Regions from separate parts of the Streptomyces sp. NPDC055239 genome, predicted to be linked through region 3. Evidence: riboswitches for the same ligand, from Rfam matches in the RefSeq annotation. Region 3 holds a riboswitch; each other region holds the start of a gene.
The links. A riboswitch is a leader RNA that binds a small molecule or an ion and turns the genes downstream of it on or off. The one in region 3 is predicted to bind cyclic di-AMP.
Positions count from the first base shown of each region.

Region 1: linked by a shared signal. The riboswitch ahead of ACWFRJ_RS33990 (LysM peptidoglycan-binding domain-containing protein) and the one ahead of ACWFRJ_RS37830 (M23 family metallopeptidase) in region 3 are both predicted to bind cyclic di-AMP.
Region 2: linked by a shared signal. The riboswitch ahead of ACWFRJ_RS21840 (transglycosylase family protein) and the one ahead of ACWFRJ_RS37830 (M23 family metallopeptidase) in region 3 are both predicted to bind cyclic di-AMP.

Region 1 is NZ_JBSGRD010000013.1:145,365-148,631, reverse strand. It holds gene ACWFRJ_RS33995 (NAD-dependent epimerase/dehydratase family protein) at 1-952, shown strand, start outside; gene ACWFRJ_RS33990 (LysM peptidoglycan-binding domain-containing protein) at 979-1,704, opposite strand; cyclic di-AMP (ydaO/yuaA leader) riboswitch at 1,707-1,864, opposite strand; gene ACWFRJ_RS33985 (hypothetical protein) at 2,689-3,198, shown strand.
Region 2 is NZ_JBSGRD010000006.1:329,542-332,808, forward strand. It holds gene ACWFRJ_RS21830 (cytochrome P450 family protein) at 1-318, shown strand, start outside; gene ACWFRJ_RS21835 (transglycosylase family protein) at 455-1,456, shown strand; cyclic di-AMP (ydaO/yuaA leader) riboswitch at 1,638-1,830, shown strand; gene ACWFRJ_RS21840 (transglycosylase family protein) at 1,834-2,553, shown strand; gene eno (phosphopyruvate hydratase) at 2,830-3,267, shown strand, end outside.
Region 3 is NZ_JBSGRD010000016.1:106,675-109,941, forward strand. It holds gene ACWFRJ_RS37825 (GntR family transcriptional regulator) at 1-458, opposite strand, end outside; gene ACWFRJ_RS37830 (M23 family metallopeptidase) at 700-1,503, opposite strand; cyclic di-AMP (ydaO/yuaA leader) riboswitch at 1,516-1,679, opposite strand; gene ACWFRJ_RS37835 (M16 family metallopeptidase) at 1,878-3,263, opposite strand; gene ACWFRJ_RS37840 (M16 family metallopeptidase) at 3,260-3,267, opposite strand, start outside.

The DNA.
Region 1 (3,267 bases), on a different contig from region 3:
TTCCGGATATCTCGGAAGCCAGCTCGTCGCCGCGTTGCTGCGGTCCGGGAAGGAGGTACGGACGACGGTGCGCTCGCTCGCCCGTGCGCAGGAGCTGCGGGCGGCGGTGCGCCGGGGCGGCGCCGACGACGCGGGCCTGGAGATCGTCGCGGCGCACCTGATGGCCGACGACGGGTGGGCCGCCGCGCTGGCCGGCTGCGAAGAGGTCCACCATGTGGCCTCGCCGATCCCGATCGCTCAGCCCGACGACCCCGACGAGCTGATCGTACCGGCCCGCGAGGGCACGCTGCGTGTGCTGCGCGCGGCACGCGCAGCGGGTGTCCGGCGCACCGTGCTCACCTCGTCGTTCGCGGCGATCGGCTACACGCCCAAGCCCGGAGCCGAGTTCACCGAGGCCGATTGGACCGACCCCGACACGCCGGGCCTGGCCCCCTATCCCCGTTCGAAGGCGATCGCCGAGCGCGCCGCGTGGGACCTGATGGAGCGCGACGGCGGCGACACCGAACTTGTCGTGGTCAACCCGACGGGCATCTTCGGTCCGACCCTGACGGCCGCGCTCGGCTCCTCCATGCAACTGGTCAAGGCGATGCTCGACGGAACGATGAGCGTCGCTCCCCGAGCCCGCTTCGGCATCGTTGACGTACGCGATGTGGCGGACCTGCATCTGCGCGCGATGGCCGCGCCCCAGGCAGCGGGTCGGCGGTTCTTGGCCGTCGCCGACGGCCCGACGCTGAGCTTCGTCGAGCTGGCCGACGTCCTGCGCGACCGGCTCGGCCCGCTCGCCGCGCGGGCTCCCGAACGGGAGGCTCCAGGTGAGGCTCTCCCGCGGCCGGTCATCCACAACGACCGGGCCCGCGAGGAACTCGGCTGGCAGCCGCGTCCCGCCGCGACGACGATCGTCGAGTCGGCCGAGTGCCTGCGGGACCTGGGGTTCCTGAAGGCGGGGCTGTGACAGCCACCGGACGGTCCAGGGACGGTCTAGTAGGGGCCGTTCACGTTGTCGATCGAGCCGTAGCGGTCGGCCGCGTAGTTGCAGGCGGCGGTGATGTTGGCGACGGGGTCGAAGCTGTCCGTGGAGGTGCCGGGTACGTGGTACGCGGCGAATGTGGGGTCGATGACCTGTAGGAGCCCCTTGGAGGGCGTCCCGGCGGCGGCGTTCGAGTCCCAGTCGTTGGTGATCTGAGGGTTGCCGGAGGACTCGCGCATGATGTTGCGGTGGATGCCCTCGTACGTGCCGGGGATGCCGTGCTGGGCCAGTACGTCGAGCGACTCCCTGATCCAGCCGTCGAGGTCGTCGGTGTACGTCTTCTTCGCCGGGGCCGCGGCGGGCTCGGCGGTGAGGGTGTCCGTGCGCTCGGAGCGGTCTGCCCGCTGAGCGGGGGCATCTTCGCCGAGGCTGAGCTTGAGACCGGGGTGGATCATCTTGGGGTTGTCGCCGAGAGTGCTGCGGTTGTCCTCGTACAGCTTCTTCCAGCCGCCGCTCAGGGAGTGCTCGCGGGCGATCTTGGCGAGGGAGTCGCCAGCGGTGACGACGTACGCCTTGGGGGCCGCGGCGGGCTTGGCGGGGGCGCCGGCCGGCGCTGCGGCTGCGGTGGTCGCGCCGAGCACCGGGAGGATGAGCACGGCGCCGCCCGTGCCTGCGGCGGCGATGTTCCGGGTGAGCGCGCTGGACTTGGGGCGGCGGTGCTTTCCCTTTGCAGGCATGACGATTTCCTCTCCGGCGCCTGCGAGGTGAGCTGTCGGGTTCGGACGGGAGATGTCCGGCCGCACTGTGAATGCGACTTCACCCCTGAGCCGTTCCGGAATCCGGATCGGCGGCTTACCTGGGTCCCCCGCTCCTGCCGTGCGTAAGTGAGTGGGATGGGTTTCCGGACAGCGGCAGGATTCGGCGTTCCGTCCGGATTGAGGGTGACGTTAGGCGAGGAATACCGGAAGGAACAAGACACGAATTCGCATAGGCAATGCGCGAGGGCCTGCCCCTCGGTGAACAGAACACCTCGAACTCATTGATCAAAAAGCCCAAATTTCCTAGCGCGCAACGGAAGTACGCCCAGCGGTACCCAGAGACGTTGCGGCCAGAAGCGTGACTCAATTCACTGAGGGGGATGCACTTGAAACACGGCCTGAGGGCGCACGAGATCGCTCCATTCGGGATGAACGGCACGCAAAACAGACACTGATTGGCGCATGGCCTTGGTGGCGCTAAATGTTATATTAATCCGCAAAATCGGGCATAAAGTAAGCTCTGATTCGCATCAAAACAGGCAAATAGCACAGCTGTCGACGCGGTCGTGCGCCTTGCCTGTACTCGGCAGATCACCCCCGGCGGCCCGAGGGTCGGCAGGGGTTCGCGCCAACGGGTTTCTCCGTTCCCGGGCCGCGCGCTGCGCCCCTTCGGAGGGAGGGGCTTCTTTTTCTCTGCATCCGTGCGTAGGAAATGTGTCGGCGGACTCGGTCCTATCGGCGCCCGCAGGACCAGCCCTCGGCGGCTTTCCGTTCTGTGTCCGAAGGGTGTAAAACCCCGATCTCGTTCCGCAGCCTCGGGTATGACGGCATGTCAATTCCCTCTCGAGTGCTGCGCATCATGAATTTCAGACGAGCCGAGAGAGCACCCTGGGGGCAATTCCCGCAACTCCCGCCCGGGGGAGGGGAAACCAGGGAGCCGCCCGGCTGCAGGAGCGAACCGAGGTGAAGGACATAGACGCGATCGCGGTGCTGCAGGATCTCGTGCGGCGCCGCCAGAAGGGGACGGTGCAGGTTCGGACTACAGGGGTGGCTGTGCAGATCCGGGTATTCGTTCCCCAAGTACTGCCGGAAACCACAGAGCGACTCGTGCGCCTGCACGGACTGGACGGCGTCGTCTACTGTCCTCAGCCGCCCTACACACCTTTTGAAACGGACACGGCCAATTTCCTGAGCGGTGTCGGCCTGCCCGGCAACCGTCTCTTCAAGGCTCGTGCCGACGTCGGTCTCGATGAGGACGACGACAGTGTCCTGTTGCACCGCGACGTGGAATCGTTCGCCTTCTGCCTCACTGAACTGCGCACATTGCAAGACGCCTGGAAGAACGGCGACGACCGAGACGCCGTTGCCACTCGTTTCCGGGACGCCGTGAACGCCTTCGATCAACTCCCCCTCGACCACGGGGAGTCCGAGTGGAGCGTGATGCTGGAAGAGTTCGAATCAGACATGTGGTGAACGAAGTGCGGGCGGCGCACGACAGCCGTGACTGGTCTGTGTGCTCATGCGCCTGCAGGCGGCAGGGCG
Region 2 (3,267 bases), on a different contig from region 3:
GTCGTCCTCGCCGCGGCCGATCGCGACCCGGAGCGCTTCGACCGACCGGACACGCTCGACCTCTCCCGCCGCGACAACCAACACCTCGGCTACGGCCATGGCATTCATTACTGTCTCGGCGCACCGCTTGCCCGGCTCGAAGGGCAGACCGCCCTCGCGACGCTTCTGCGGCGCCTTCCTGACCTGCGACTCGCGGCGGAACCTGACGATTTGAGATGGCGTGGCGGGCTCATCATGCGTGGACTCCGCACGCTGCCCGTGGAGTTCGCGCCCGCACAGCAGAGCAAATATCAGCCATCTGAAACGCCGTCCAGCTGACATGCCGTCAAGACTGTGACTTTCACGTGATCTCCGCTGCATCGACTTGTGACAAGCGTTCGACTCCCGCTACGTTCACCGACGACCCGGCCTCCGGTGCCGCAGTCGTCGCTCCAGTCACGCGAAAGGCAACCGCATGCTCTCCGGCAATGGTCGTCACCGACGCCCCCGCCAGGCCCCGGCCCTGATCGTCGCGGCAGGAGTCGCAGGATCGGCCATCGCCATCCCGCTGCTCGGCGCCACCAGCGCGAGCGCGGCGGACGCCGCCACGTGGGACAAGGTCGCGGAGTGCGAGAGCGGCGGGGCCTGGAGCGCGGACGCGAAGAACGGGTACTACGGCGGTCTCCAGTTGTCGCAGCAGGTCTGGGAGGACAACGGCGGCCTCGACTACGCGCCCAGCGCCGATCAGGCCAGCCGCTCGCAGCAGATCTCCGTGGCCGAGAAGGTTCTCGACGATCAGGGGACCAAGGCCTGGCCGAGCTGTGCGCCGGTCGCAGGGCTCACCCAGGACGGCGCCGCCGCCGACGTCGACCCGGGCGCTCCGATCACGACGACGCCTTCCGGCGGGTCGACGGAGTCGGCCGACCCCGGCGAGTCGGACCACTCGGACGACTCGGATGACGCGGATGAGCCGAGCGCGTCGCCGAGCGATTCGGCCGACCCCTCGGACAGCGCCAAGTCTTCGGACAAGCCCTCGGATGAGTCCGGCAAGTCCGGCAAGTCCGGCAAGTCCGGCGATGAGGTGCGAGACAAGAATCACGACGAGTCAGGTGATTCGGATGATTCCGACGACTCAGGCAAGTCAGGGCAGAGCGATGAGACTTCGCCGACCCCCACCACCACCCCCACCGCCGGTGAGGGTGAAGGCCGCCACCGGGGCGACAGCGCGGACGGCAAGGTGTCCGGCGGCGACTCCCGCGAGGGTTCGGGCCGGCACGCCTCCCGTGGCGACGAGCGCCAGCAGGACGGCTCGGACGGGACGTACACGGTCCGCTCCGGAGACAACCTCTGGGCCATCGCCGACGACCTCGACGTGAAGGGCGGGTGGACCGAGCTGTACGCCGAGAACGAGAAGGCCGTCGGCTCCGACCCCGATCTCATTCTTCCCGGTCAGAGCCTCGATTTGGGCGAAAAGTAGGGGAAGTTGGTGACTCGCTTTGCGCCTGATGTCCCAATTGGCGCAAGTGAGACATGGGTCTCAGAAGCCCTGATCGTCTTTGGAAATCGGCCGATGTCATGCCTACGGTCGTGACCGCTCGCCACAGCGGGCCCCGCCGGTCGGTACGCCGAGTCCTGCCAACGGCCGTTCGGGAACAGTCGTCGCGTAAGCGCCGTAGGCAGGAGCGGGGGAACCAAGGTTTCCGCCGGGCCCGGCCGTTCAGCATCGCGAGAGCGATGCGGAGGAACGGACGGGAACGGCTAGGGGTTAAGTCGCGCTCAAGGAAGCGCGGCCGGGCAACTTCATCGGCCCGAACCCGACAGCTCACCTCGCAGGCGTCGGTGAGGGGATCACTCATGCTGTTTTCCAGCAAGGGCAAGCACCGCCGCCCGTCCAAGGCCACCCGTGTCGCCACGCTCGCAGGCGTCACCGGTGTCGCGGTAGCAGCCCCGCTGATGGCGGCCGGCTCGGCCTCCGCAGCGACGAACTCCCAGTGGGACGCCGTCGCCCAGTGCGAGTCCGGCGGCAACTGGTCGATCAACACCGGCAACGGCTACACGGGCGGCCTGCAGTTCTCGTCGTCCACCTGGGCGGCGTACGGCGGCACGAAGTACGCGTCCAGCGCCGACCAGGCCTCCAAGGCCCAGCAGATAGAGATCGGCGAGAAGGTCCTCGCGGGCCAGGGCAAGGGTGCCTGGCCGAGCTGCGGCGTCGGCCTCTCGGGCGCCTCCAACGAGGGTGGCGGTGCGCAGGAGAGCGCCCCGCAGCAGACCCAGGAGCAGCCCAAGAACGAGCCCAGCGCGCAGACCGAGCAGCCGCAGCAGGCCGCTCCGAAGCAGGCGGCTCCGAAGGCCGAGGCTCCGAAGACCGAGTCCAAGAAGACCGTCGAGACCCCGACCGGCAAGACGGTCAAGAAGGGCGACGGCGAGTACAAGGTCAAGAAGGGCGACACCCTCTCCAAGATCGCCGAGGCGAAGGACGTCAAGGGCGGCTGGCACAAGGTGTACAAGCTCAACGGCGACATCATCGACAACGCCGACATGATCTTCCCGGGTCAGCAGCTGCACCTCAGCTAAGAGGAGCCTGCTGCAGCTCGGCCGAGAAGCTGAGAGTGGCGGCGGCGCTTCGGCGGAGGCGCCGCCTGCCCCATCCCCGTCCCCACGGGTCCACCCCGCCCCGGTGCGCGTATCCCCCGTACGCACCGGGGCGGGGTTTGTTTTGTTCCGTTCGGAAACTTTTTGCTCTCGGTTTGTCCATAGGGCGGCGGCTCGGCTCGCTCTTGCCCGGGAGCCGGTTAGGCTCGTGTCCGCGAGGCCAACGCCCCGCGTACCCGCGTCACATCCCAGAAGGAGATGCTCGTGCCGTCCATCGACGTCGTCGTAGCCCGGGAAATCCTGGACTCCCGAGGCAACCCCACGGTCGAGGTCGAGGTCGGCCTCGACGACGGCAGCACGGGTCGTGCCGCCGTTCCGTCCGGTGCGTCCACCGGTGCTTTCGAGGCCATCGAACTCCGTGACGGTGACCCCAACCGTTACCAGGGCAAGGGCGTGGAGAAGGCCGTCCTCGCCGTCATCGAGCAGATCGGCCCGGAGCTCGTCGGGTACGACGCGACCGAGCAGCGCCTGATCGACCAGGCGATGTTCGACCTCGACGCCACCGACAACAAGGGCTCGCTCGGCGCCAACGCCATCCTCGGCGTCTCGCTCGCCGTCGCGCACGCCGCGTCGGAGGCCTCCGACCTGCCGCTCTTCCGCTACCTCGGCGGTCCGAACGCGCACCTGCTGCCCGTT
Region 3 (3,267 bases):
TTGTGCCGGAGCTGGGTGAGCAGCGCCGTGAGGCCCTGGCTGCCGGACGACTGGGCGAGCGTCTCGTGGAACCAGCCGCCCAGTGAGCGCAGATCATCGCTCTGACCGCCCCTCGAACGCTCCTGGCCGAGCCTGACGAGGCCGCGCAGGACCTTCAGGTGCGCCTCCGTGCGGCGCTGAGCGGCGCGGGCCGCACCGAGCGGCTCCAGGAGCATGCGTATCTCCAGGAGGTCGGCCGCCTCCTGCTCGGTGGGCTCCGCGACGCACGCGCCCGCGTGCCTGCGCGTGACGACGAAACCCTCGGCCTCCAGGGTGCGCAGGGCCTCGCGCACGGGGACGCGGGAGACTCCGTAGCGGCGCGCGAGCAGTTCCTCGGTGAGCCGGCCACCCCGTTCGTAGACACCGGAGACGATGTCGTCCCGGATGGCCGTGCATACCGAGTGCGCGGGAATGCGCATGACCTGACCTCCGCCTTAATCCCCGCGAAACGCGGTCGATCGACGCCTTTTCAGTGACCCTATTGCAGAGCGGCTGAATTTCCGATGGCAGGCCGAAATCCATGGATATATTTTGGCCAAAGGCGATCGGCGCGGGTACAGGTACGGCGGGTACAGGTACGGCGGGTACGGCGAAAGCCCCGGCTCTCGACGAGCCGGGGCTTTCGGCGGATCAGCTTTCGGTGGAGCAGCTTTCGCCGGATCAGACGCCGACGTCGTGCGCGCGGAGGTACGCGATCGGGTCGATGTCCGTGCCGTAGTCCTCGCCGGTGCGGGCCTCGAAGTGGAGGTGCGGGCCGCTGGAGTTGCCGGTGGAGCCCGAGAGGCCGATCTGCTGGCCCGGGGTGACGGCCTGGCCGACGGTGACGCCGAGGGACGACATGTGGCCGTACTGGGTGTACGTGCCGTCGTTCATCTTGATGACCACGTTGTTGCCGTAGGCACCGCCCCAGCCGGCCTCGACGACGGTGCCGGAGCCGACGGCGTGGACCGAGGTGCCTGACGCGGCGTGGAAGTCGATGCCGGTGTGGCTGCCGGAGGACCACATGCCGCCGCCGGTCTGGTAGCCCGTGGAGACGTACGAGCCGGTGATCGGGGAGACGTAGCTGTTGAGGCGCTTGCGCTCGGCCTCGCGAGCGGCACGCTCCTTGGCCTCGCGCTCCTTCTTGGCCTTGGCCTTCGCCTCGGCCTCGGCCTTGCGCTTGGCCTCCTCGGCCTTCTTCTTTGCGGCTTCTTCGGCCTTCTTGGCCGCTGCCGCGTCGTCGGCGGCCTGCTGCTGGGCAGCGGCCTGCGCGTCGATGCCGGCGGCGAGCGAGTCGCCGACGGAGATCGCCTGGGTGAGGCCGGTGTGCTCGAGAGCCGCGGCGTCGTCGGCGGCGAGGGCCGGAGCGGCCAGGCCTCCAATGACACCGGTGGTGGTGAGGGCGGCGACGCCCGCCACGTTCGCGGTCGTACGCGTGAGGCGGCTCGGGCGACGGTGCTTCCCGGTGGCACGGGTGAACGCCATGAAGCGGCTGATCCTTTCCTTCCTTCTCGCCTACCGGGTTAGCTGACGGGTTCGGAGCAGGAAGGTCTCCTACGAGTCCCTCGCCTCACGGCAAGGTTCCCGATTCACCCCAAGGGGACATGTGGGTCCCCGGCTCCCCTGGCTCGCGCCGTACGGGGACTCGGCGATGACTGTCCGGTGCCGCGGCTGCGGCGTACTGCATGACGAACAGCCGGACCGAACGCTAAGCGGGGCGCCTTTCGAACGACAAACAGATCAGAGCTTTTGTAGCGCACGCCACAGGGCAGACACGTAACCTCCATACTAATTCGGACATATGGGGACCCCGGTGGCAAATTCCAGCCACCGGGGTCCCCATATGTCCTGACTGTCACTCAGCCCGTGACCACACTCACTTCACCGATGCCGAGCGCCCTGACGGGCTCCTCGATCTGCGCGGCGTCACCGACGAGCACCGTCACCAGGCGGTCCTGGGGGAAGGCGCTCACCACGGCAGCGGTGGCCTCCACGGTGCCGGTCGCGGCCAACTGGCGGTACAACTGCGCCTGGAAGTCGTCCGGAAGGTGCTGCTCGACCTGATCGGCGAGGGTGGCGGCGACGGACGCGGCCATCTCGTACTTGAGCGGGGCGACGCCCACCAGGTTCTGCACGGCGACATCGCGCTCGGCGTCCGTCAGACCGTCGGCGGCGAGGGTGCGCAGCACCTTCCACAGGTCCTCGAGCGCCGGTCCCGTGGACTCGGTGTCCACCGAGCCGCTGATTGCCAGCATCGCGGCACCCGTGCCGTCCGGGGCGGAACGCAGGACCTGGGCGAACGACCGTACGCCGTAGGTGTATCCCTTCTCCTCGCGCAGGACGCGGTCCAGGCGCGAGGTGAGGGTGCCGCCGAGGCAGTACGTACCGAGCACCTGCGCGGGCCAGACGCGGTCGTGCCGGTCCGGCCCTACGCGGCCGATGAGCAGCTGCGTCTGGACGGCGCCGGGGCGGTCCACGATGACGACACGCCCGGTGTCGTCGGCGGTCACCGGGGGCACCGGGCGCGGCTGGGCCGTGCCACCCGTCCAGGCGCCGATGGTGTCGGCGAGGACGGCGTCAAGGTCGACGCCGGTCAGGTCGCCCACGACGACCGCGGTGGCCGTGGCGGGACGCACGTGCTTCTCGTAGAAAGCGCGCACCGCCGCCGAGTCGATGGCGGTGACCGTCTCCTCGGTGCCCTGGCGGGGGCGCGACATGCGCGACGTCGCCGGGAACAGCTGCCGCGAGAGCTCCTTGGCGGCGCGGCGGCCCGGGTTGGCGGCCTCGTGCGGGATCTCGTCCAGGCGGTTGCGTACGAGGCGTTCGATCTCGCTGTCCGCGAAGGCGGGGGCGCGCAGGGCGTCGGAGAGCAGGCCGAGCGCCTTCGGGAGGCGGGAGACCGGGACTTCGAGGGAGACGCGGACGCCGGGGTGGTCGGCGTGCGCGTCCATGGAGGCGCCACAGCGGTCGAGTTCCGCGGCGAAGTCCTCGGCAGAGTGCTTGTCGGTGCCTTCGTTGAAGGCCCTCGCCATGATCGTGGCGACTCCGTCGAGGCCCGCGGGCTCGGCGTCGAGCGGCGCCTCCAGGTGGATCTCCACGGCGACGACCTGCTGGCCGGGGCGGTGGCAGCGCAGCACGGTGAGGCCGTTGTCCAGGGTGGCGCGCTCGGGCGCGGGGAAGGCCCACGGCCGTGCGGTGCCCGCCTGGGGCTGGGGGTGGAACTGCATCGTCGCGGCCTCGGTCACTTCG